DNA from 4 places in the Rhizobium viscosum genome. Region 1 is predicted to be linked to each of the others. Evidence: riboswitches for the same ligand, from Rfam matches in the RefSeq annotation. Region 1 holds a riboswitch; each other region holds the start of a gene.
The links. A riboswitch is a leader RNA that binds a small molecule or an ion and turns the genes downstream of it on or off. The one in region 1 is predicted to bind cobalamin.
Positions count from the first base shown of each region.

Region 1 (5,822 bases):
GAAGCACGTCTATCGCGCGCTGCATGAGCTGGTGCCGAACCTGAAGATCATGCTCGCCACCTATTTCGGCAATATAGGCGACAACCTGCCGACGGCGCTCTCGTTGCCGGTTTCCGGCCTGCATGTCGATCTCGTTCGTGCTCCGCAGCAGATTGATGTCCTTCTCGAAGCGCCAGCTGATCTGACGCTGTCGCTCGGCATCATCGACGGACGCAATATCTGGAAAGCGGACCTTGCTGCGATCCTGAAAAAGATCGAGCCACTCGTTCAGCGCATCGGTGCGGATCGGCTGCAGATCGCACCGTCCTGCTCGCTGCTGCATGTGCCGATCGATCTGGATCTGGAAACCGGGTTGGATGAGGAGCTGACGTCGTGGCTTGCTTTCGCCACCCAGAAACTTGATGAACTCTCTGCACTCGGCAGTCCCGGCGGGGCTTCTCAAGCGATTGCTGCAGCCTCTGAGGCTGTGACCTCTCGCGCAGCTTCGCCACGTGTGCACGATCTCAAAGTCAGGCAGCGGGTCGCGGCAATCGATGAGACGATGATGACGCGGAGCAGCGGTTTTGCCGAGAGGACCGGCCTGCAGGAGCGCAAGCTTCGCCTGCCGCTCTTCCCGACGACGACGATCGGCTCCTTCCCGCAGACATCAGATGTTCGAAAGTCCCGCTCCGCTTTCACCAAGGGGACGATCAGCGAGGCGGATTATGATGCCTTTTTGAAAAAAGAGACTGAAGCGGCAATCCGCTGGCAGGAGGAAATCGGCTTGGACGTACTCGTCCATGGCGAATTCGAACGCAATGACATGGTGCAGTATTTCGGCGAGCAGCTTTCCGGCTTCGCCTTCACGCAGCATGCCTGGGTGCAGAGCTATGGCTCCCGTTATGTGCGCCCGCCTATCATCTTCGGCGACGTCTCCCGGCCGAAGCCGATGACGGTCGAGTGGTGGTGCTATGCGCAGTCGCTGACAGAGAAGCCGGTCAAGGGCATGCTGACCGGACCGGTGACGATCCTGAACTGGTCCTTCGTCCGCGACGATCTTTCCCGTGCCGATGTCAGCCGGCAGATCGCGTTGGCGATCCGCGACGAGGTGCTCGATCTCGAAAAGGCCGGTGCGGCGATGATCCAGATCGACGAAGCTGCCCTTCGAGAAGGCCTACCGCTGCGCAAGGCCGACTGGAAGACCTATCTGGACTGGGCGGTCGAGAGTTTTCGCCTGTGCGCCTCCGGCGTGGCGGACGAAACGCAGATCCATACGCATATGTGCTATTCGGAGTTCAACCAGATCATCGATGCCATTGCCGCAATGGATGCCGACGTGATCTCGATCGAGACGTCACGCTCCAAGATGGAACTGCTGGAAGCCTTCCGCAGCTATAAATATCCGAACGAGATCGGCCCAGGTATCTACGACATCCATTCGCCGCGCGTTCCCGACGTTGAGGAAATGACGGAGCTTCTAACACTGGCGCGCCAGCGTCTGACGGACGGGCAGCTCTGGATCAATCCGGATTGCGGGTTGAAAACGCGCAAGTGGGAAGAGGTTCGTCCGGCGCTCGTCAACATGGTTGCCGCCGCCAAGGCGCTTCGGTCAATCGGGCCGATTCGGCGATAGGAGAAGTGGAGAGCTGACAAGACGTCGGCTCTCCTTAATCCCCAATGACATCGGATGGACCTTGATTAATCCGCCGTTAACCATGATCGGACCTTTATCTAGTGCCTCACGCTACGGAAGGCACTACAAGTCGTTGATCGACCCGGCTCATTGAGCTACTATATATAGCGTTCGAGGTTTCCCTGATTCGCAAGGATTAGGGGCTAAGATGGGAATACGGTGCGTTTCGTCATGACGGCGCGACAAGGCCGGAGCTGCCCCCGCAACTGTAAGCGGTGAGCAACTGTCCGATTTCAGGTCACTGAGGCATGACGCTTTGGGAAGGCTGGGGGCAGGGTGCTTCGACCCGCGAGCCAGGAGACCTGCCTTGAACTAGATGTCCACGGGCGGGGTGTCCGGAAGGTCGCGTCTATGCAGGAGGAAAAAATCCGAGCCTGTTGCGCTGCCCCGAACGTCCGCTGAACACTTCGGGGTTGAAGTCATGTCGAAAGCATCAAAACCGCCGCCCGTGCAGGTCCTGCAGGGAAGAGTGTTCGGCGCCTAAAGCGCCAACTTTGTCAGATCAATATCAAGCGTTGCCTCGGACGCCGCAAGGCGCCCGATCCCAGTATTGCGTCCGGAATCCATCGGTATCACGAGGAACATGATGAGCGTTACCGTTTACAGCAAGCCTGCCTGCGTTCAGTGCACCGCCACCTACCGCGCCCTCGACCGTCTGGGCGTAGACTATGAAATCATCGATATCTCCGAGGATGCCGACGCGCTCGATCGCGTGCGCGGCATGGGCTACATGCAGGTTCCGGTCGTCGTTGCCGGCGAGAACCACTGGGCGGGCTTCCGCCCTGATATGATCAGCGCGCTCTCCTGATCGGAGAAGAGCGATGGGCCTGATCGTCTACTATTCCAGCCGGTCCGAGAATACCCATCGTTTCGTCGAGAAGCTGGGACTGCGCGCGGCGCGCATTCCCCTCGGCGCTGAAGACATCGACATTCGCGAACCCTATGTGCTGATCTCGCCCACCTATTGCGGGGACGGGGGAAAAGGGGCCGTGCCCAAGCAGGTGATCCGTTTCCTCAACGATGCGGAAAACCGCTCCAACATCCGCGGCGTGATTGCTGCGGGCAACAGCAATTTCGGCGAGACCTACGGGCTTGCCGGCGACGTGATCTCGCAGAAGTGCCAGGTGCCGTACCTCTACCGGTTTGAGCTTCTGGGAACTGCCGAGGATGTCGCCAATGTCAAAGACGGGATGGGACGATTTTGGACACGGGAACAAATCTGACGCGGGATGCGGGCGCAAAACCGCTAAAGGCCGTGGAAGCGCTGGACTATCACGCGCTGAACGCGATGCTGAACCTCTATGACGATGAGGGCAAGATCCAGCTCGACAAGGACCGCATGGCGGCCAAGCAGTATTTCCTGCAGCATGTGAACCAGAACACGGTGTTCTTCCATAACCTTCGGGAGAAGCTCGATTATCTGGTGACCGAAGGTTATTACGAGCAGGAAGTTCTCGACCAATATTCCTTCAATTTCGTCCGCGACCTGTTCGACCAGGCCTATGCCAAGAAGTTCCGTTTTCCGACCTTTCTCGGCGCCTTCAAATATTACACCAGCTATACGCTGAAGACTTTCGACGGAAAGCGCTATCTCGAGCGCTACGAAGATCGCATCTGCATGGTGGCGCTGGCACTTGCCGAGGGCAATGAGCAGCTTGCCCGCGATCTGATGGAAGAGATCATCGCCGGCCGTTTCCAGCCGGCAACGCCGACCTTCCTCAATGCCGGCAAGAAGCAGCGCGGCGAGCTCGTCTCCTGCTTCCTGCTGCGCGTCGAAGACAATATGGAATCGATCGGCCGCTCCATCAATTCGGCGCTGCAGCTTTCCAAGCGCGGCGGCGGCGTGGCGCTCTCGTTGACCAATATTCGCGAGGCGGGTGCGCCGATCAAGCAGATCGAAAACCAGTCTTCGGGCATCATTCCCGTGATGAAGCTGCTGGAGGACTCATTCTCCTATGCCAACCAGCTTGGCGCGCGGCAGGGCGCGGGCGCCGTCTATCTCAACGCGCATCACCCCGACATCATGCGCTTCCTCGATACCAAGCGAGAAAATGCCGACGAGAAGATCCGCATCAAGACGCTGTCACTCGGCGTCGTTGTGCCCGACATCACTTTCGAGCTCGCCAAGAACAACGAGGATATGTACCTCTTCTCGCCCTATGACGTGGAGCGGGTCTACGGTGTGCCCTTCACCGAAATCTCGGTGACGGAGAAATATCGCGAGATGGTGGCGGATGCCCGTATCACCAAGAAGAAGATCAAGGCGCGCGAATTCTTCCAGGTGATTGCCGAAATCCAGTTCGAGAGTGGTTATCCCTACATCATGTTCGAAGACACGGTGAACCGGGCAAACCCGATCGCCGGGCGTATCAGCATGAGCAACCTCTGCTCGGAAATCCTGCAGGTCAGTGAAGCGAGCGAGTTCAACGACGACCTTTCCTACAAGACGATGGGCAAGGATATTTCCTGCAATCTCGGCTCGCTCAACATTGCGATGGCGATGGATTCATCCGATTTCGGCAAGACGATCGAAACTTCGATCCGTGCGCTGACGGCCGTGTCCGACATGAGCCATATCTCCTCGGTGCCGTCGATCGAAAAGGGCAATGACGACAGCCACGCGATCGGCTTGGGACAGATGAACCTGCACGGATACCTCGCCCGCGAGCGCATCCACTACGGTTCGGAAGAGGGCGTCGATTTCACCAATATCTATTTCTACACGGTGACCTATCATGCGCTGCGTGCTTCTAATCGTCTGGCAGTCGAGCGCGGCGCGAGCTTCAAGGGTTTCGAGAATTCGAAATATGCCTCGGGCGAATATTTCGACAAATATACCGGGCAGGAATGGAAGCCGGCGACCGCAAAGGTGCAGTCGCTGTTCGACGATGCCGGCATTCATATTCCGACGCAGGAAGACTGGCTCGAGCTGAAGAAGGCGGTCATGGCCTCCGGCCTCTATAACCAGAACCTGCAGGCTGTGCCGCCCACGGGCTCGATCTCCTATATCAACCACTCGACCTCCTCGATCCATCCGATCGTCTCGAAGATCGAGATCCGCAAGGAGGGCAAGATCGGCCGCGTCTATTATCCGGCGCCGTTCATGACCAACGACAATCTCGACTATTACGAGGACGCCTACGAGATCGGCGCTGAGAAGATCATCGACACCTATGCGGCAGCTACCCAGCATGTCGATCAAGGTCTGTCGCTGACGCTGTTCTTCCGCGATACGGCAACGACGCGCGATATCAACCGTGCCCAGATCTATGCCTGGAAGAAAGGCATCAAGACCATCTACTATATCCGGCTTCGCCAGATGGCGCTGTCCGGCACTGAGGTGCAGGGCTGCGTGTCTTGTACGCTTTGATTTTGGGCTGCTGGCCGAGAGTTTCGAGCTTGTAGCCCCCTCATCCGCCTGCCGGCACCTTCTCCCCCATGGGGAGAAGAGACAAGCCGATTGCACGGCGCTCACCTCTCCCCAGCGGGGAGAGGGCAGGGTGAGGGGGCTCCGCACTCCGTTAGAATTTGTGGAAGAAAGACCACCCAATGAACATATCCATCAAACCGGTCAGCCGCGTACGCGCCATCAACTGGAACCGTATCGAGGACGACAAGGATCTCGAGGTCTGGAACCGTCTGACCGGCAATTTCTGGCTGCCGGAAAAGGTGCCGCTGTCGAACGACATTCCTTCGTGGGGAACGCTGACGCCGGCCGAGCAGCAGCTGACGATCCGCGTCTTCACAGGGCTGACGCTGCTCGACACGATCCAGAACGGTGTGGGCTCCGTGAAGCTGATGGCGGATGCGGTCACCCCGCATGAGGAAGCAGTGCTTTCCAACATCTCCTTCATGGAAGCGGTGCATGCGCGCTCCTATTCCTCGATCTTCTCCACGCTTTGCCTGACGCCCGATGTCGACGATGCCTATCGCTGGTCGGAGGAGAACGAATTCCTGCAGAAGAAGTCGGCGCTGATCATGGAGCACTATGCTTCGGCCGATCCCCTGAAGAAGAAAGTCGCAAGCGTCTTCCTGGAGAGTTTCCTCTTCTATTCCGGCTTCTATCTGCCGATGTACTGGTCGAGCCGCGCCAAGCTTACCAACACAGCCGACATGATCCGCCTCATTATCAGAGACGAAGCCGTGCACG
Region 1 covers NZ_JADBEC010000001.1:2,359,774-2,365,595, forward strand. The annotation lists gene metE (5-methyltetrahydropteroyltriglutamate--homocysteine S-methyltransferase) at 1-1,612, shown strand, start outside; cobalamin riboswitch at 1,770-1,996, shown strand; gene nrdH (glutaredoxin-like protein NrdH) at 2,259-2,480, shown strand; gene nrdI (class Ib ribonucleoside-diphosphate reductase assembly flavoprotein NrdI) at 2,494-2,895, shown strand; gene nrdE (class 1b ribonucleoside-diphosphate reductase subunit alpha) at 2,874-5,042, shown strand; gene nrdF (class 1b ribonucleoside-diphosphate reductase subunit beta) at 5,222-5,822, shown strand, end outside.

Region 2 (5,822 bases), 1.2 Mb from region 1:
TGCGACGAGGCGGCCCAGGCCTCCCGCGACGAAGCGGAAAAGATGGCCTGCAGTACGATCGCGTCATTCGTTTCCAGCACGGTCGGCTCGCGATCGGCGCCGGGTGCAGAGACGGCAAAGCCTGTCGTGTTGATGACGACGTCGGGTTTGAGATCGGCGAAAATGGTTTCAAGGATGCCCTTGGAGACGGGATCCTTGAGGCTGTAGGCGAAGACCGGCAATGGGCGTAGGCCTTGCGCCTGCAAAGCTTCGATCAAGGCTTCGACGGGGCGGGTTTCGCCGCTCTGCACCAGGGCACGGTAGAAGGCGATGGCGACAGTTGGGCGGACGGTTGCACCCTCGGCCGTCGAGTGTGCAATACCCCCCTCTGTCCTGCCGGACATCTCCCCCACAAGGGGGGAGATTGAATCGCCGCGAGCTTCTCCCCAAACAACAGATGTAGAGCGGTGGTCTTGCCGCTTGTCGATCTCCCCCCTTGTGGGGGAGATGTCCGGCAGGACAGAGGGGGGTGCTACATCCTCAACAGCCGAAGAGGGCGAAGCGGAGATAAGCCGCCGCCACTCATCAACGCCAACCAGCCCCCGCCCCGGCCACCAGATCCCCGCCTTCATCAGCGGTGCAGCCGGCGCTGGCTTCTCCTCGCCCGAGAGCATCGCCGCCGCATAGGCCAGAAAACCCCGCGCATTCGCGTCGCCGCCCTCGATCAGATACGCCCACAGCGCATTCAGATCCTCCAGCGCCACATTCGAAAACGGCGTCAGCCCCGCATCCGGTTTGGAATCCCCCGGCAGCACCGCAATCAGCACACCATTCCGCGCTGCAACTGCATGCAGCGCCTCCAGCACATAGTGGAAATAGCTCGCCCCGCCGAGCGCCCGCACGATGATCAGCTTCGCATGCCGCGCCGTGCGTTCGACGTATGTATCGACCGACATCGGATGCTTCAGGCTCATCAGGCTGGCAAGCCGCAGCGAATACCCCATCGCCCCGCCGGCATGAGCCGCGGCAATCGCCGCAAGCTCGGTATCGGCGGCCGACAGGAACAGGATATCGCCCGGCGACTGGCCGAGGTCGATCGCCTCGTCGCCATCGCTGATCGTTCCCTGTTGAGCGAGAAGCAGATGCATTGTTTACCTCAGACGAGCGCTTCGATCGCCTTGCGCACCGCGTCCTGATCCATCTCGTGCAGGCCGATGACGACGAGGCGCGTGCTGCGCGCTTCACCCGGCGCCCAGGCGCGATCGAAATACTGGTCGATGCGGGCGCCCACGGCCTGCAGCTGCAGGCGCATCGGCTTACCCGAGACATCGATGAAGCCCTTGAGGCGCAGCACATCATGCTCGGCAATAATGCCCTTCAGCTTCTCGACGAATGCGGCCGTATCGGCGATCGCACCGAGCTCGACGACGAAACTGTCGAACTCGTCGTGATCATGCGGCTCGCCGTCCTCATGCTCCAACTCGTGATGGGACTTGCGGTTGCCGATATCGTCCTCCGTGCCGATGCCGAGGCCGAGCAGCACGCTTGCCGGCACCTCGCCGTTCTTCGCTTCGATCATGACAGGCTTGCGGGCGATGCGCGAAGCGACTTCGCTCTTCACGCGGCCGAGGCCGTCAGCATCAATGAGATCGGTCTTGTTGAGCACTATGAGATCGGCACAGGTCAGCTGATCCTCGAAAAGCTCCTCGATCGGGCTTTCATGATCGAGCGATGCATCCTCGACGCGACGCGCATCGACGGCATCGTGGTCATCGGCAAAACGCCCTGCGGCGACAGCGGCGCTGTCGACCACGGTGATGACGCCATCGACGGTGACTTCGCTTCTGATATCCGGCCAATTGAAGGCCGCGACCAGCGGCTGCGGCAGGGCAAGGCCCGAGGTCTCGATGACGATATGGTCGGGGCGCTGATCGCGCTCCAGAAGCTTGGTCATGGTCGGAATGAAATCGTCGGCCACCGTGCAGCAGATGCAGCCATTGGTGAGCTCGATGATGTCATCCTCGGTGCAGTTTTCCGCGCCGCAGCCCTTCAGCACGTCGCCATCCACACCGAGATCGCCAAACTCGTTGATGATGAGTGCGATCTTCTTGCCGCCAGCATTGGTGAGCAGGTTGCGGATCATGGTCGTCTTGCCGGCGCCGAGAAAGCCGGTGATGACGGTTGCGGGAATTTTCTGCTGCATCGAACTAACCCTTCATTTTCAGCGGCAGGCCTGCCGCGATAAAATAGACATCGTCGGCAGTTGCCGCGATCATTTGGTGCAGCCGACCGGCATGGTCGCGAAACTCGCGTGCCATACGGTTCTCAGGCACGATGCCGAGGCCGACTTCATTGGAAACGATGACGAGTCGCGCCTTTGCGTCAGGCAGAAAGGCAGCAAGGGCGGCGGACTGGGCGGCGATATCGCGCCCCTCCATCATCAGATTGGTGAGCCACAGCGTCAGGCAATCGACGAGGATTGCTCTGCCCTCCGCGTCAATGGCGGCAAGGCGCTCGGCGAGATCGAGCGGTTCCTCATGCGTGGCCCAGGATGGGCCGCGATCGGCTCTGTGCTGATTGATGCGCGCCTGCATCTCGTCGTCCCAGGCGCGGCCGGTGGCGATGTAATGGCGCTCGAGGCCGCTTGTGGTGATGAGATTTTCGGCAAAGCGGGATTTGCCGGAACGGGCGCCGCCGAGGATGAGGGTGGTGGTCATGCGCAGACGCCTCTTGCAGCGGAGGGTGTGGTACCCCCCTCTGTCCTGCCGGACATCTCCCCCACAAGGGGGGGAGATCGGCAAGAGGCGAGACCATCGCCTTACATCAATTGTTTGGGGAGATCGTCGCCGCGATTCAATCTCCCCCCTTGTGGGGGAGATGTCCGGCAGGACAGAGGGGGGTACCACATACTCGACGCACGAGGCCAAAAGCACCGCACTGCCGTCGCCACTATATCGCACCACCGGAGGCAGCGCTGAATCAAATCCTTCAGCCAAGACAACCTCCGTGCTGGCAGCGGGCAAAACGCCCAGATTGGGCATTATGCCCGGCACGGACGGCAGGTCTCCTGGCTCGCAGCTAACGGCCCCGACCGGGGCGACCCGTTACGGTCGCCCCTGATCGTGCCAGCGGATCTGCCTCGCCTTCCCGGCTGCATCTCGTGAAAAGGCGGACGATTCGTAGAATTAGAGGCGTCCTGCCCCGGCTGATCACGATGCATTTCCAGTGGCTTTTCCGGCACTTGTCCGCCTTGCCCGCTTGCAGAATGCAAAACCGTCGGCGCGGCGGTTAAAATGCCGGATGGAAGACCCTTACTGCTCTACAGTCGCGGGGTCGGCTGTGATAAAGGCGCCCGGCTTGGGTCCGCCCCGTCACATTCCCTTTTCATCCGGAAGGCGTTAGCCGATCCGGAACCATCCATTATGTGGATTCATGGTTAGGCGCGTGCAACCCCCATGTCAATTGCCGCGCAGCGTCCCGCCCATGTTCATCTCGACTTACACTACCGATATTATCGTCTTTAATCAAAGGCTTACGTCACAAAAACTTTACGGGCCAGTCGGTATTTTGCCGCAATTGCCGCTCATGCGGATGCCGGCTCCGCCCTTGACCCTCATTCCTGCCGCCTAGTTTCCCCATGATGCTCTCCCGAATGGATATTCGCCGCCTCGGCCCTCTTGGCACCGTCTTTGATCCGGGACGCATGCGCGCGCTCATCCGCCACAGCGAAATGGGCATGGTCTTTGCCGGCGCGCTTGTCGGCATCGTATCGGGGCTTGCGGTCACCGCCATGAGCTATGTCTCGGAAGAGATGCACAGCCTGATCTTCGGCATAGACGGCACGACGAGGCTCAGCGCCTCTGAGATCGACAGCAAGTTCCTGCTGATGACCGCCCCGGTTGCCGGCGGCATGCTGCTCGGCCTCTTGATCTTCATCCTCGCCAAATGGCGCAAGAAGCCGATGGTCGACCCGATCGAGGCCAATGCCCTGCATGGCGGCCGCCTGTCGCTGACCGACAGCATCCTCGTCGCCATCCAGAATCTCGTTTCCAACGGTTTCGGCGCATCCGTCGGACTGGAGGCCGGCTATACGCAGCTCGCAGCCGGCATCGCCTCGAAATTCGGCCTGAAGCTTCAGCTGCGCCGCTCCGACATGCGCGTCCTCGTCGGCTGCGGCGCGGCCGGCGCCATCGCCGCCGCCTTCAATGCGCCGCTGACCGGTGCCTTCTATGCCTTCGAGCTGATCATCGGCACCTACACCATCATTTCGCTGACGCCTGTCGTCGTCGCAGCCCTCGTCGCTACCCTGGTCGCCCGACTGCTCTCCGGCAGCGATTTCATCATCGATGTCGGCAGCTTCGGCGCTGTCCAGCCCGCCGACTACGTCCCGGCGATCGCCCTCGGCGCCTTCTGCGCCGGCATCGGCATCCTCATCATGCAGGGCGTCTCCTTCGTCGAGGAACTGGCGCGCAAGAGCTCCATCGCGCTGCCCTTTCGCCCGGCGCTCGGCGGCCTGGTCGTCGGCTTGCTGGCGCTGGTCTCGCCGCAGGTCCTTGCCGCCGGTCACGGCGCGCTGCATCTCAACCTCGCCCATGAGATCACCATTCCCGCGCTGATCGGCCTCTTCCTTCTGAAGTCGGTGGCATCAGCCGTCTCCATCGGCTCCGGCTTCAGGGGCGGCCTGTTCTTCGCATCGCTCTTCATGGGTGCCCTGCTCGGCAAGCTGTTTGCCTATTCCGCCCCCTATTTCGCCGATGCGACGCTGACGCCCGTGATCTATGCCGTGGTCGGCATGAGTTCGCTCGCCGTCGCCGTCATCGGCGGGCCGCTGACCATGACCTTCCTGGCGCTGGAGATTACCGGCGACTTCCCGATCACCGCCCTGGTGCTCGCCGCCGTCATCACCTCCTCGCTCGTGGTGCGCACCACCTTCGGCTACTCCTTCGCCACATGGCGCTTTCACCTGCGCGGCGAAAGCATCCGCAGCGCCCATGATGTCGGCTGGATCCGCAACCTGACCGTAGACAAGCTGATGCGATCAGACGTGAAGACCGCAAAACTTGGAATAACGATGGACGCCTTCAAGGAGGCTTTCCCCATCGGCTCGACGCAGCGCGTCATCCTCGTCGATGAGGGTGACAAATATGCCGGCCTCGTGCTCGTGCCGGAAATCTACGCCAACCCCACCAGCGCGCAGGACGAAGCCCAGAATCTTGGCGATTTCATTCGCTATAAAAACGACTTCCTGCAGCCACAGATGAACGCCAAACAGGCGGCCGCGATCTTCGACAAGACGGAAAGCGAAGCGCTCGCCGTCGTCAACAACCTCATCGAGCGCAAGGTGATCGGCCAGCTTAGCGAAAGCCACACGCTGCGCCGCTACAGCGAAGAACTCGACCGCCGCCGCCGCGAGGTCTCAGGCGAGATCTGAGGCTTTTGCCGCACGCCGCAAGAATCTCCGCTCACATCCTGACCGTCATGCCACCGTCGACGGTCAGGATGTGTCCGTTGACGAAGGAGGCGGCACCGCTTGCAAGAAACAGCGCCGCGCCGGCAATCTCATCCGGGCGGCCCCAGCGCTGGACGGGGATGCGCTGGCGCACGAAGGGCATCAATTCCTCGTTCGCAGCCATCGCCGCGTTCGTCTCGGTGGCGAACCAGCCGGGCGCAATCGCGTTGCTGGTGATGCCGTGTGGGCCGAACTCGACCGCCATGGCACGCATCAGGCCGGTCAGGCCCTGCTTGGCCGCCGGATAGACGCAGTCGCCGGGCATGACGACATGGCCGCTGATCGAGGTCACGGCAATCAGGCGGCCGTAATTGCGCCGCTTCATCAGCACGGT
Region 2 covers NZ_JADBEC010000001.1:3,546,363-3,552,184, reverse strand. The annotation lists gene cobN (cobaltochelatase subunit CobN) at 1-1,127, opposite strand, end outside; gene cobW (cobalamin biosynthesis protein CobW) at 1,136-2,182, opposite strand; gene cobU (bifunctional adenosylcobinamide kinase/adenosylcobinamide-phosphate guanylyltransferase) at 2,187-2,696, opposite strand; cobalamin riboswitch at 3,020-3,412, opposite strand; gene H4W29_RS17395 (chloride channel protein) at 3,620-5,410, shown strand; gene H4W29_RS17390 (SDR family oxidoreductase) at 5,442-5,822, opposite strand, start outside.
Region 2: it holds a riboswitch for cobalamin, as region 1 does, so the genes downstream of both, cobU (bifunctional adenosylcobinamide kinase/adenosylcobinamide-phosphate guanylyltransferase) here and nrdH (glutaredoxin-like protein NrdH) in region 1, are expected to answer to the same signal.

Region 3 (5,822 bases), 1.3 Mb from region 1:
AGGGTGAACTGCACGCGGCGCACTGCGATGCCGAGGGAGGCTGCGGCATCCGTGCCGAAGGCGAAGGCATCGAGCGCGCGCACATGCGCAAGGCAGACGACGAAGCCCGTCAGCGCGACCGGCACGGAGAGCCAGACATCCGGCCAGCGCACGCCACTGAGCGACCCCAGGAGCCAGAAGAGTACGCCGCGGGCCTGTTCGGCATTGGCCGAGGTGGTGACGATATAGGAGGTCAGCGCATTGAAGAGCTGCGAGCCCGCCACGCCGCAGAGAATGATGCGCTCGCTGGTGCCGCCGGCACCCGCGGCGAGCAAGCCGACGAGCAGGAAGGCGATCACGGCGCCGATGAAGGCGCCGCCGGAGAGGCTGAGCACACCGTAGCCGAGACCTAATATCATGACGCAGACCGCTCCGGTGGAGGCACCGGCCGAAATGCCGAGCACATAGGGTTCGGCGAGCGGATTGCGCAACAGGGCCTGCAGCACCACGCCGCAGAGCGCCAGCGACGCGCCGGCACTGGCCGCCACCAGCGCGCGGCTGAGGCGGTAATCCCAGACGATGCCCTGATGAACGCGGCTGAGCTCGAATGCCGTGCCGAACAGGCGGTTGGAAACCGCCTTTGCCGTGGTGGCGAGCGGGATCGATATCTCGCCGATCGATACGGCGAGACTGATCATGATACCGAGCAGGAGGAGGGCGGCGATGGCGAGCGCTACCTGCGCCCACCATCGTCTCTGTGGCAAGGCAGCCTGGCTCACTGCGTCAGACCGAAGGACTTGATGCCCTTTGCCAGCACTTCGATGCCGTCGATCGTGCGGATCGTCGGGTTCATCGACTGGGCGTCCATCATGACGAAGCGCTTGTTCCTGACGGCATCGAGCTCTTTCGTGACCGGATCGTTTTCCAGGAAATCCACTTTCACCTTCGGGTCGTCGGCGGCATAGCGGCGCCGGTCCATGGTGGCGATGACGATGACGGCCGGGTTGGCTTGCGAGATCGTTTCCCAGCCGACGAGGGGCCATTCTTCCTCTGTTGTCACGACGTTCTTCGCGCCGAGCGTCTTCAGGATATAGGCAGGCGCGCTGTTCTTGCCGGCGATGAAGGCATCGCCCTTCACCTCCTTGCTGGAGAACCAGAAGACGATCGGCAGGTTCTTTGCCGCAGCACCTGAAACGGAGGCGACGGCCGCGACCTCGCGCTCCCTGAGGTCGGCGATCAGTGCATCGCCGCGGTCTTTCACGTCGAAGATCTCGGAGAGTTCGCCGATTTCCTGATAGATCAGGTCCATCGTGAACAGCTCCTTGCGCACGCCATCGCCACCATCGGTGTTGATCTTGGCGACGCAATCGGCCGGCGCGATATAGGTGTTGATGCCGAGATCGGCGAACTGTTCGCGCTTGCCGACGGAGCCCTGGGCGCCGACATGCCATTCGAATTCGGCAGCAACCAGATCGGGCTCGGCGCCGACGACGGATTCGAAGCTCGGGTCGTTGTCAGCCAGCCGTTTGATCCTGCTGTTGGCCTCTGCATATTGCGGCAGGACCGGGCCGACCCAGACGGCGGTGCCGGCGATCTTGTCGGCAAGGCCGAGCGAGAAGAGCACTTCGGTCATGCCCTGGCCGATCGAAACGACCCTGGCCGGTGCCTTTTCGAAAGTGACCTTCTGGCCGCAATTGCTGAGGGTGAGGGGATATTGGGTGGCTGCGAAGGCGGGGGCTGCAAGGCCGGCCAGCCCGAGCGCGAGGGAAAAGCTCTTCAGAAGCTGTCGCATGGGAAACTCTCGATCAAAAGGAAAAGGGCTAGCGGACGCCGGTGCGCGCAGATGCGTGAGCCAAACGTGGCGGGACGGCTAGCGGCGAGTGGTCCAATCGGGACGGATCGCGTGCGGCAAGCGGCAGGAAATAAGGTCAATCATATCTGCTCCTTGTCCAGGCATCCCCGCCTGGCTGATTGGATTGCGATTGACGGCAGGTCTCCTGGCTCGCGGATGTCAGCTGGTCATCTGCCTTCCCGCGCTTTCGCGCAGTGGCGTGGCCCTGAGGCCGGCGGAGATGATCGCAAGCGATCACTCCGATATGACCAGTTCGCTTGTCATCTTCCGGGATGAATGGCGAACCATGCATTCCAGGATATGACCAGCAATCCGCTTACAGTTGCGGGGGCAGCCACGGTCTTGGTCCCTATTGGGTCGTCCGCACCGTGTTCCCTATTAATCCCCTTGGAGTCTTCCTCGGGGAACCGTCGCCCCGATCTATGACGCCGCCATGGGCGACGTCAAGCGCAGGGAACGCGAAGTGTGGTCTGCCAACAGGCTTAGTGGCTGGCGCCCGAGCCGCCGGCGGCGACAAGCCCGAAGGGTTGGCCTTCGACGGGGATCGTGCGCGTTTGCTTCAGTGTTTCGCTACTGACAAGGCGGATCAGGCTGCGGCGAGGATCGGTGATGGCGATATCATCGCCGGCCACGGCCAGCCGAGGACGCGGATCGCGCCAATGGCCGTCCTTGCTGTAGGGTTCCGTGACGGTTTCCGATCTGACGATCTCGCCCTTCACCGTATCGAGCAGATGCAGCCTGCCATCTTCGGTGAGGATATAGGCATTCTGGAACTTTGCCGGATCGAGCACAAAATCGACGCGCCGTGTCGGAAGGTCGATAACGCGGTAGGGCGCCTCAGTACTGTCGGGGTCAATCAGCACCACCTTGTCCTCCCCGTAATTGCCGAGGAAGAACTGCATGGAGCGGCCGCCGAGCAGGGTGGAGACCTTGCCTTGCGGCAGCGACGCGCCATAAGCGATCATCTCCACCCTGGGGCCTGCAGTGCCGCCCGGGCGGGCAATAAGCACGCCTTCCTCGCAACCGAAGGCAACGAGGCGGGCAGAGGTCGCCTCGCCATGCAGGCCGGTGCAGGGCGTGACATCGCCGATCTGCCGACCATCACGGTCGAGCACCCGCAGACCAAGGCGCGGTGGCAGTTCGCCCTCCTTGACCGGCGCCTGCATGTTCGGCACGGAGACCAGCAGGTGATTGCCCATCGGCACTGCGACGCCATGATGGGCGGCGATGGTATCGACAGCCTTCGGCTCCGGCTTTTCCTGCAGCAGGCTGCTTTCCTTCAGGAGATCGAAGTGGTTGGTGCGATCGTAGAAGATCGCTACGTCATCGCCATGCGTCACCACATGGCCGGGCTTCTCGCCCTTTATCGTCGCGCCGATCAGCTTCGGCGGCGCCACCTCGAGATCGCGATGCTCCCCATGATCGGAAAGGGCAATGCCGGTATCGATGGCGTGAACGACATTCTCTTCGCCCTGGACGGCAAAGACCGTGCGCCCGGTCTCGCTCAGCGACAGGGCGGCATAACCCTTGAGATCGAAGCGGCCGATCTGTCTCCCGCTTGCAAGGTCGATGGCGTGGACGATCGGCAGGCTGTGGTCAGCCACGAAAAGCCGCCAGCTCTCCTGCTGTTCCTCCTCGGCGCCGGAAGCCGATGGCAAGGCGGCGGATGTGAGCGCGGTGGCGACTGCGAATGTAGCGAAGAGGCGCCGGGACATGAAATCTCCTTTAATGTAATAACATTACATTCTCGTTGTTATAAAGTTACGTTTGCCTTGTCCAGTCCTGGCTGCAGGATTTTTGAGAAACCAGAGCCGTACGTTCATTCGGACGCACAAAGGACGCGCTAACTCTTTGAATCTACGAATCGGGCGCTGGCCTGGTCTGATGTTTGGCCGGCTTTTCATCGTGACTGGATGGCGGTGTGCAGGCGCTGATCCCGCCGCACTGTGACGCAGGCCATTGATGTCGATTGCTGAGCCGAGCTCACAAGCCCATCCCGCCCACCTCGTCTAATTCGGATAATCCGCGGACGCTATATTCCTTCGGTGCAGCTTCTGCTGCCCGTCAGCTTAAGGGATAAGCCATTGAGAACATCCGGATTTGCCGCAACCGATGCGAATACGCCGTTGCACCCTTTCTCCTTCGATCGCCGGGAACTGCGTCCAGAGGACGTGGCGATCGATATTCTCTATTGCGGGGTCTGCCATACGGATCTGCACATGGCCCGTAACGACTGGGGCTTTTCGGCCTATCCCGTCGTGCCTGGCCATGAGATCGTCGGGCGCGTGTCTGCAATCGGCAGCGGCGTTTCGCACTTCAGGGTGGGCGACAATGTTGCCGTCGGCACGATTGTGGACAGCTGCATGGAGTGCACCAACTGCCGGCGCAACGAAGAGCAGATGTGCTACAAGCGTGCCACTGTCACCTATAACGGCCAGGACCGGGTGACGGGCGAGACCACCTATGGCGGCTATTCAAACCATATCGTCGTGCGCGAGGAATTCGTGCTCAGCGTGCCTGATGGGCTGGATCTTTCGCGCGTCGGGCCGCTGCTCTGCGCCGGGATTACCACCTATTCGCCGCTGCGCACCTGGAATGTCGGCCCCGGCAGCCGGGTGGGTGTAATCGGGCTCGGCGGGCTCGGGCATCTGGCGGTGAAGTTCGCTTCGGCGCTGGGTGCTGAAGTGACCGTGCTGACGCGCTCGGAAGGCAAGGTCGGCACCGCCCGCGCGCTTGGCGCCGACAAGGTGCTGCTGTCGACGGATGCGAAGGCGATGGAGGCTGCTGCTTTCGCCTTCGACGTGATCATCGATACCGTGCCCTACGAGCACGATCTCGGCCCCTATCTCAACACGCTCGATTCCGACGGCACGCTGGTCATTGCCGGCTCGCTGGTCGATACGCCGAAATTCAGCAACCTGCCGCTGATCATGGGGCGCCGGCGCATTGCCGGCACACCGAGCGGCGGGATCAGGCAGACGCAGGAAATGCTGGATTTCTGCGGCCGAAAGAACATTCTGCCGGAATGCGAGATGATCGCCATGGGCGATATCGCCAAAGCCTTCGAGCGGCTGGAGCGCGGCGATGTGCGCTACCGCTTCGTTATCGACATGGCAACGATGCCGGCGGCGCAAACGGCCTGAGGTCGCTTACCGTTTCGGGATAGCGCGTAGCGCTTCCACGAAGACCGAAAGGGCCGGCGGCATCTGTCGCCGGCTCGGATAATAGAGGGAATAGCCGGCAAAAGGCTTGCAGTAATCCTCCAGCACGCGGATCAGCCGGCCGCTTTTGACATGCTCGGCGGTGAAATCCTCGAAGACATAGACGAGGCCTGAGCCTGAGAGTGCGGTCTCGATCATCATCTCGGAATCGTTGACCATGAAACAGCCCGAGACCTTCACCTCGATGTCGCGGCCATTCTCTTCGAATTCCCAGGCATAGGGGCCGGCCAGCGAGGCCATGTAATAGGTCACGCAGTTGTGCTTTGCGAGATCGGCGGGGGTTTTCGGCGGCGGGTTACGGGCGAAATAGTCGGGCGAGCCGACGACGGCGGCGCGGATATCCGGGCCGACGCGCAGGCCGATCATATCCTTGTCGATGCGCTCGCCGAAGCGGATGCCGGCATCGAAGCGGGAGGCGACGATATCCTCGAACCGGTCACCGACGATCAGCTCCACGCGGATATCCGGGTAGGTGCGATGAAACTCCGGCAGGATCGGCATGACGAGCGAGGTTGCGGCATGCTTGCCTGCGGTGATGCGCACGGTGCCGGAGGGCTTTTCCCTGAGCTTGCCGAGTTCCTGCAGGCCGCGGTTGATCTCGGCAAAGGCGGGCTGGAGGGTGAGAAGCAGGCGCTCGCCGGCCTCCGTGGTGGCCACGCTGCGGGTGGTGCGGGCGAGAAGCCGCATGCCGAGCCGCTCCTCCAACTGGCGCATCATGTGGCTGAGACCGGAGGAGGAAATGCCGAGGCGGGCGGCGGCCCTGGTGAAGC
Region 3 covers NZ_JADBEC010000001.1:3,701,899-3,707,720, forward strand. The annotation lists gene H4W29_RS18180 (FecCD family ABC transporter permease) at 1-743, opposite strand, end outside; gene H4W29_RS18185 (ABC transporter substrate-binding protein) at 755-1,771, opposite strand; cobalamin riboswitch at 1,950-2,258, opposite strand; gene H4W29_RS18190 (metallochaperone AztD) at 2,314-3,546, opposite strand; gene H4W29_RS18195 (NAD(P)-dependent alcohol dehydrogenase) at 3,916-4,974, shown strand; gene H4W29_RS18200 (LysR family transcriptional regulator) at 4,981-5,822, opposite strand, start outside.
Region 3: it holds a riboswitch for cobalamin, as region 1 does, so the genes downstream of both, H4W29_RS18185 (ABC transporter substrate-binding protein) here and nrdH (glutaredoxin-like protein NrdH) in region 1, are expected to answer to the same signal.

Region 4 (5,822 bases), on a different contig from region 1:
TGCACGCAGCATCATTGCGCTGCTGGCTGCCTGTCTGTCCTCGCTGATGTTCGGTCTCGAAATATCGAGCGTGCCGGCAATCCTGCCCACATTGGAAAAAGTGCTTCACGCCGATTTCAGTGCCCTGCAATGGATCATGAACGCCTATACGATCGCCGTTACGACGGTGCTGATGGCCGCAGGCACATTGGCCGACCGTTACGGCCGCAAGCGCGTCTTCCTGATCGGCATTGCCGTCTTCGGCCTCACCTCGCTGATTGCCGGACTCGCGCAGGATGTCTCGCTGTTGATCGTTGCTCGTTTTCTGCAGGGAATGAGCGGCGGCTTCATGTTGATCTGCCAGGTAGCGGTCCTCTCCCATCAATTCCAGGAGGGCCGCGCCCGCAGCATCGCCTTCGGCTGGTGGGGTATCATTTTCGGCATCGGCCTGGGCTTCGGCCCGATCGTCGGCGTCGGAATCGTGGCGGTGGCCGGTTGGCAATGGGTGTTCCTCATCCATGCTGTACTGGCGGCCGTGACAGTCGCTCTCGCGCTGACGGGAATTCAGGAATCGCGCGATCCCGCAGCCGGACGGCTCGATATCGCCGGCATCGCTACCCTTTCGCTGGCGGTCTTCTGCCTTGCCTTCTTCATCACCCAGGGGCCAGCTCTCGGTTTTGCGAGCCCCGCTGCGCTTGGCACTATCGGACTTGGCGCCGCAAGCCTCGTCGCCTTCGTCGTTGCCGAAAGGCTGAATCCGCGACCGATGTTCGATGTCTCGGTCTTTGGCATTCGCGCCTTCTCGGGTGCCATCATCGGCTCGGCTGCCATGAATATCAGCTTCTGGCCTTTCATGATCTATCTGCCCATCTGGTATGAGGCCGGTCTCGGCTATGGCAGTGTGACCGCCGGCATCGCCTTGCTTGCCTATACGCTGCCGACGCTCGTCGTGCCGCCGCTGGCCGAACGGCTTATGCTGCGCTACCGGCCGGGCATCATCATTCCCGGCGGCCTTTTCACCATCGGGCTCGGCTTCCTGCTGATGAAGTCAGGCAGTGCTGCCGCTGCGCCAAGCTGGCTGACGATGCTGCCCGGTGCGCTGCTTGCCGGCATCGGACTTGGCTTCACCAACACCCCGGTCACCAATACGACGACGGGCGCCGTCTCCAGCGATCGCGCTGGCATGGCCTCCGGCATTGACATGAGCGCCCGGATGATCTCGCTCGCCATCAACATCGCCGTCATGGGCTTCATCCTGTTCAGCGGCGTGCTCTCCCATCTGAAGAGCGCCTTGCCGAACGCGATGGATGCCGATGACCTGCGCCTGCTTGCCGAACGGATCTCCGCCGGCAACATCACTGCCCTGCCAGACATTCCGGCCGAGACGGTGCATGATGCGCTGGTCGCAGGCTTCGGCGGTGTCATGCTCTATGGCGCCATCGGCGTCTGGCTTCTCGCCGCCGCAAGCTTCCTCACCTTTGGCCATTGGAGGACACCGGCCTGCGCCAAGGATTGCAGCACCCAGCCGGCCGAGTGACACACACGCGCGCCGGCTCAAACCGGCGCGGCCTCGCCTTCCACCTGTCCCCAGCCGTCGTGGTAGACCAGCTCTTCCAGCGCCACCCGCTGCCGCCAGCCTTTGACCGCCAGTTCCGGCTCCTCGTAGAGCCGGTCGACGAAGCCGGCGCAGAGCCAGGCGACGACTTCGATATGATCGGGAATGCCAAGTATCTCCTTGAGGTCGCCCTCGCGAAAGATGCTGACCCAGCCGATGCCGACGCCTTCGGCGCGGGCCGCGAGCCACAGGTTCTGGATGGCGCAGACGGTGGAATAGCTGTCCATGCGCGGATTATGCGTGCGCCCCAGCACCACGCTGCCGCTGCGGGTCGGATCGCAGGTCACGCAGATGCCGAGCGGCGCCTGGACAATGCCTTCGAGCTTCAGCGAACGATACTTTTCCTGCCGCTCGCCATCGAACATGCGAGCCGCTTCCTCATTCGCCCTGAGGAATGCATCGCGCACTCGCGCCCTCACCTCGGCACTTTTCACCAGAATGAAATTCCACGGCTGCATGAAGCCGACCGAGGGAGCGTGATGGGCCGCCGTCAAAAGCCGTGTTACCAGATCGTCCGGCAAGGGATCGGGCAGGAACTGGCTGCGCACGTCGCGCCGCGTCATGATTGCGTGATAGACGGCCTCGCGTTCGGCCGCAGAAAAGCTGGATGCCGGGCAAACGGCATCATCAATGGGTCGCATCGTCAAATCCCCAACAACGCAACCGCCCGCCGTCCGCGCGGGTTGGGTCTATCTTGCCAGGCCGGTCTTCTGACTTGGCGTCATCCGCCTCGCCGTTGCCTTCCCGGCCGGAAAGCCAGTGGCGTAGTTTAAACGGCGAGCGTCAGCCTTACAGCGTTGGGCACGTTCCGGTCTTGCACCGGATTCCCGATTCTCCCGCTTGTGACAGCAGGCACCTGACGGGCGATCTATGGCGCGGAAACGGCATGGCCGCAAGCCGCATGCGACATTCATTTCGTGGACAGGCTGAAAACGCTGTCCTAAAGCGAAACCCGAATCCAACCGACGCCCCACCAATGCCGGTGAGGAGCCGACGACCCGACGCCGCAGGAACAGACATGCCGAAGCGACCGAACCGGAAGAGGCCCTGGCCGAAAGCCGATAAAACTTCACAGCTCTGTCATTTTTCCTCACAGATTCCACGTGACAATTCCAATTCGCATGTCTACATAGGCGGCATGTCGATTTCGTCCGTTTACGCATCGCGATTTTATTCGTACCGCTGCTTCCAGCGGATGCGGGTCTGTGCGTAACCGAAACTAACGCGACGACAACCCGAACAGCCGCTAGTCTACCTGGCGGCTTTTTTGTTCCGCACGGTATGACCAAACAGGAGAGCATACCGTGACTGACACTATTGATGATCTGCGCATCGTCGAGATCACCCCGCTGACCAAGCCTGCCGATATTATCAAGGAAATCCCGCGTGACCGCGCGGTCACGCACACCGTGACCAGCACGCGCGACACGATCCACAATATCCTGACCGGTAAAGACGACCGTCAGCTGGTCGTCATCGGCCCCTGCTCGATCCATGATCCGGCAGCCGCCCGCGAATATGCGTCTCGTCTCGTCGAGCAGCGACGACGCCTGTCCGGCGATCTCGAAATAGTCATGCGCGTCTATTTCGAAAAGCCCCGCACCACCGTCGGCTGGAAGGGCCTGATGAACGACCCGCATCTCGACGGCAGCTACCGTATCGAGGAAGGCCTGCGCCTCGCCCGCCGTCTGCTGCTCGACATCAACGCCATGGGCCTGCCGGCCGGCTGCGAATTCCTCGATACGATCACGCCGCAGTACATCGCCGATCTCGTCAGCTACGGCGCCATCGGCGCGCGCACGACCGAAAGCCAGATCCACCGCCAGCTCGCCTCGGGTCTCTCCTGCCCGATCGGCTTCAAGAACGGCACGGATGGCGGCGCGCGTGTCGCGCTCGACGCGATCATGGCCGCTTCCCAGCCGCATCATTTCCCGGCTGTCACCAAGGACGGACAGGCAGCGATTGCCTCCACGCGTGGCAACGAGGACTGCCACATCATCCTGCGCGGCGGCAAGCGGCCCAACTATGAAGCTGCCGACGTCCAGGCCGTCATCGCCGAGGCAACCAAGCTGGGTGTCGACCCGCGCATGCTGATCGATGCCAGCCACGCCAACAGCGGCAAGGATCCGATGAACCAGCCGAAGGTCGTCCACGACGTCGCCGGCCAGATCGTCGCCGGCAATAGCCATATCAAGGGCATGATGATCGAGAGCAATCTCGTCGCCGGCCGCCAGGATCTCGTCCCCGGCAAGCCGCTCGTCTATGGCCAGTCCATTACCGATGGCTGCATCGGTTGGGATACGTCCGTCGAGGTACTCGAAGATCTCGCCAAGGCCGTCCGCGACCGCCGGAAGGCAGCCGTCGCTGCCTGAGTGGCCGCATTCAGCGCGGCGGGAAAACCCCGCCGCCCGTTCCCAATCTGCTATAGAGGGTTTTAGGAAACTACGAGTTTTCGATTGCGTAGATGAACAGAGCGGTCCACGCCGAACCAATTACAAATATCACTGTCCAGAGCCACATCGCTTCTTTTAGGGCGCGCTCGTTTTTTCTCAGGACGAGCATTAACAGTGACAATATAAATAAGGGGTAAGCTTGCGGGGAGATTAGAAGCATTCCACGCAACGGGCCTCTTAATTCGGCAGCGTCGGAAATCTCTTCATATATACTGTAATATGACATCGGTATTCTCGCTAAAATGTAGAGAGATACGAAGTATATTATAGATATTATGATCATCGATTTTCTTATGAAATGAATTTTACGCAAGGCCCTATCTCGCGGATGCGCTGTATTATGTTGTGTGTTTAATCTGTAGACGTACGCTAAGTTGCAGTCCGAAGCTATTCCCCACCGCTCACTCATCAAATGGCGGTGCGCCGCTCTTAAGACTTCACCGGAAAATACCGCACGAAAGCGAATTCCTCGCCATCCGGCGACCAGTTCGGCACGTTGATCGTGCCCTGCCCGCCGAAGAGTTCGAACAATTCCGTCAGGTTGCCGCCATCCATGTCCATCATCCGCAGGCGCACGTTGAGATCGCGCGGGTGATCGAAGACGTCAGGATCGTAGGAAAGGATCAGCACCTTGTCATTGTTCGGCGACGGATGCGCAAACCAGTTGCCGTAATTGTCCGATGTCACCTGCTCAAGACCCGTGCCATCGGGATGGATGCGCCAGATCTGCATCAGCCCGGTGCGGCTGGAATTGAAATAGATCCACTGCCCGTCGGCCGACCAGTCCGGCCCGTCATTGCGGCCCTCGCCATGCGTCAGCCGCTTCTCCTCGCCGCCGTCGACCGAGATCGTGTAGATATCGAAGAGATCATTGCGGATGCCGCAATAGGCAAGCTCGCGCCCATCGGGCGACCAGCCGTGCCAGTAGGACGGCAGGTTTTTGGTGATCAGCCGCGGCTTGCCGCCCTCGATCGGCAGGATGTAGATCGCCGACTTGCCGAACTCGGTCTTGTCGGAAATGACGATCTCCTCGCCATCGGGCGAAATGCCATGGTCATTGTTGCAATGCACGGCAAAACCGGTATCGACCCGCTCGACGAGATCGCTGCCATCGAGCCGCAGCCGATAGAGCAGCCCGTCGCCATTGATCAGCAGATAGGCGCCGTCGCGCGAGAAATTCGGCGCCTCCACCAGCGCCTCCGTCTGCCAGACGACGCGGCTCTCGCCCCGCCGCACGTTGTAGATTTCAACTGAGCTGCGCATTCATCCCTCCCAGACTTTTGAGGCGCCTCAGCGATCCCGGAACCGGTTGGTGATCGGGTAGCGCCGGTCGCGGCCAAAATTCTTCTTGGTGATCTTCACGCCCGGCGCCGACTGGCGGCGCTTGTATTCGGCGAGATAGAGCAGATGCTCGATGCGGTGGACCGTCTCGACATCATGGCCGCGCGCCACGATCTCCTCGACACCCATTTCCCGCTCGACAAGGCATTCGAGGATGTCGTCCAGAACAGGATAAGGCGGCAGCGAATCCTGATCCTTCTGATCGGGGCGGAGTTCGGCCGACGGCGCCTTGTCGATGATGTTCTGCGGAATGACTATCCCCGAAGGGCCGAGCGCATCCGGCGGCACATTCTCGTTGCGCCAGCGCGACAGCGCATAGACCTGCATCTTGTAAAGGTCCTTGATGGGGTTGAAGCCGCCGTTCATGTCGCCGTAGAGCGTCGCATAACCGACCGACATTTCCGACTTGTTGCCCGTGGTAACCACCATCGAGC
Region 4 covers NZ_JADBEC010000003.1:198,312-204,133, reverse strand. The annotation lists gene H4W29_RS33050 (MFS transporter) at 1-1,516, shown strand, start outside; gene bluB (5,6-dimethylbenzimidazole synthase) at 1,534-2,235, opposite strand; cobalamin riboswitch at 2,278-2,469, opposite strand; gene H4W29_RS33040 (3-deoxy-7-phosphoheptulonate synthase) at 2,899-3,966, shown strand; gene H4W29_RS33035 (TolB family protein) at 4,477-5,310, opposite strand; gene H4W29_RS33030 (NAD+ synthase) at 5,338-5,822, opposite strand, start outside.
Region 4: it holds a riboswitch for cobalamin, as region 1 does, so the genes downstream of both, bluB (5,6-dimethylbenzimidazole synthase) here and nrdH (glutaredoxin-like protein NrdH) in region 1, are expected to answer to the same signal.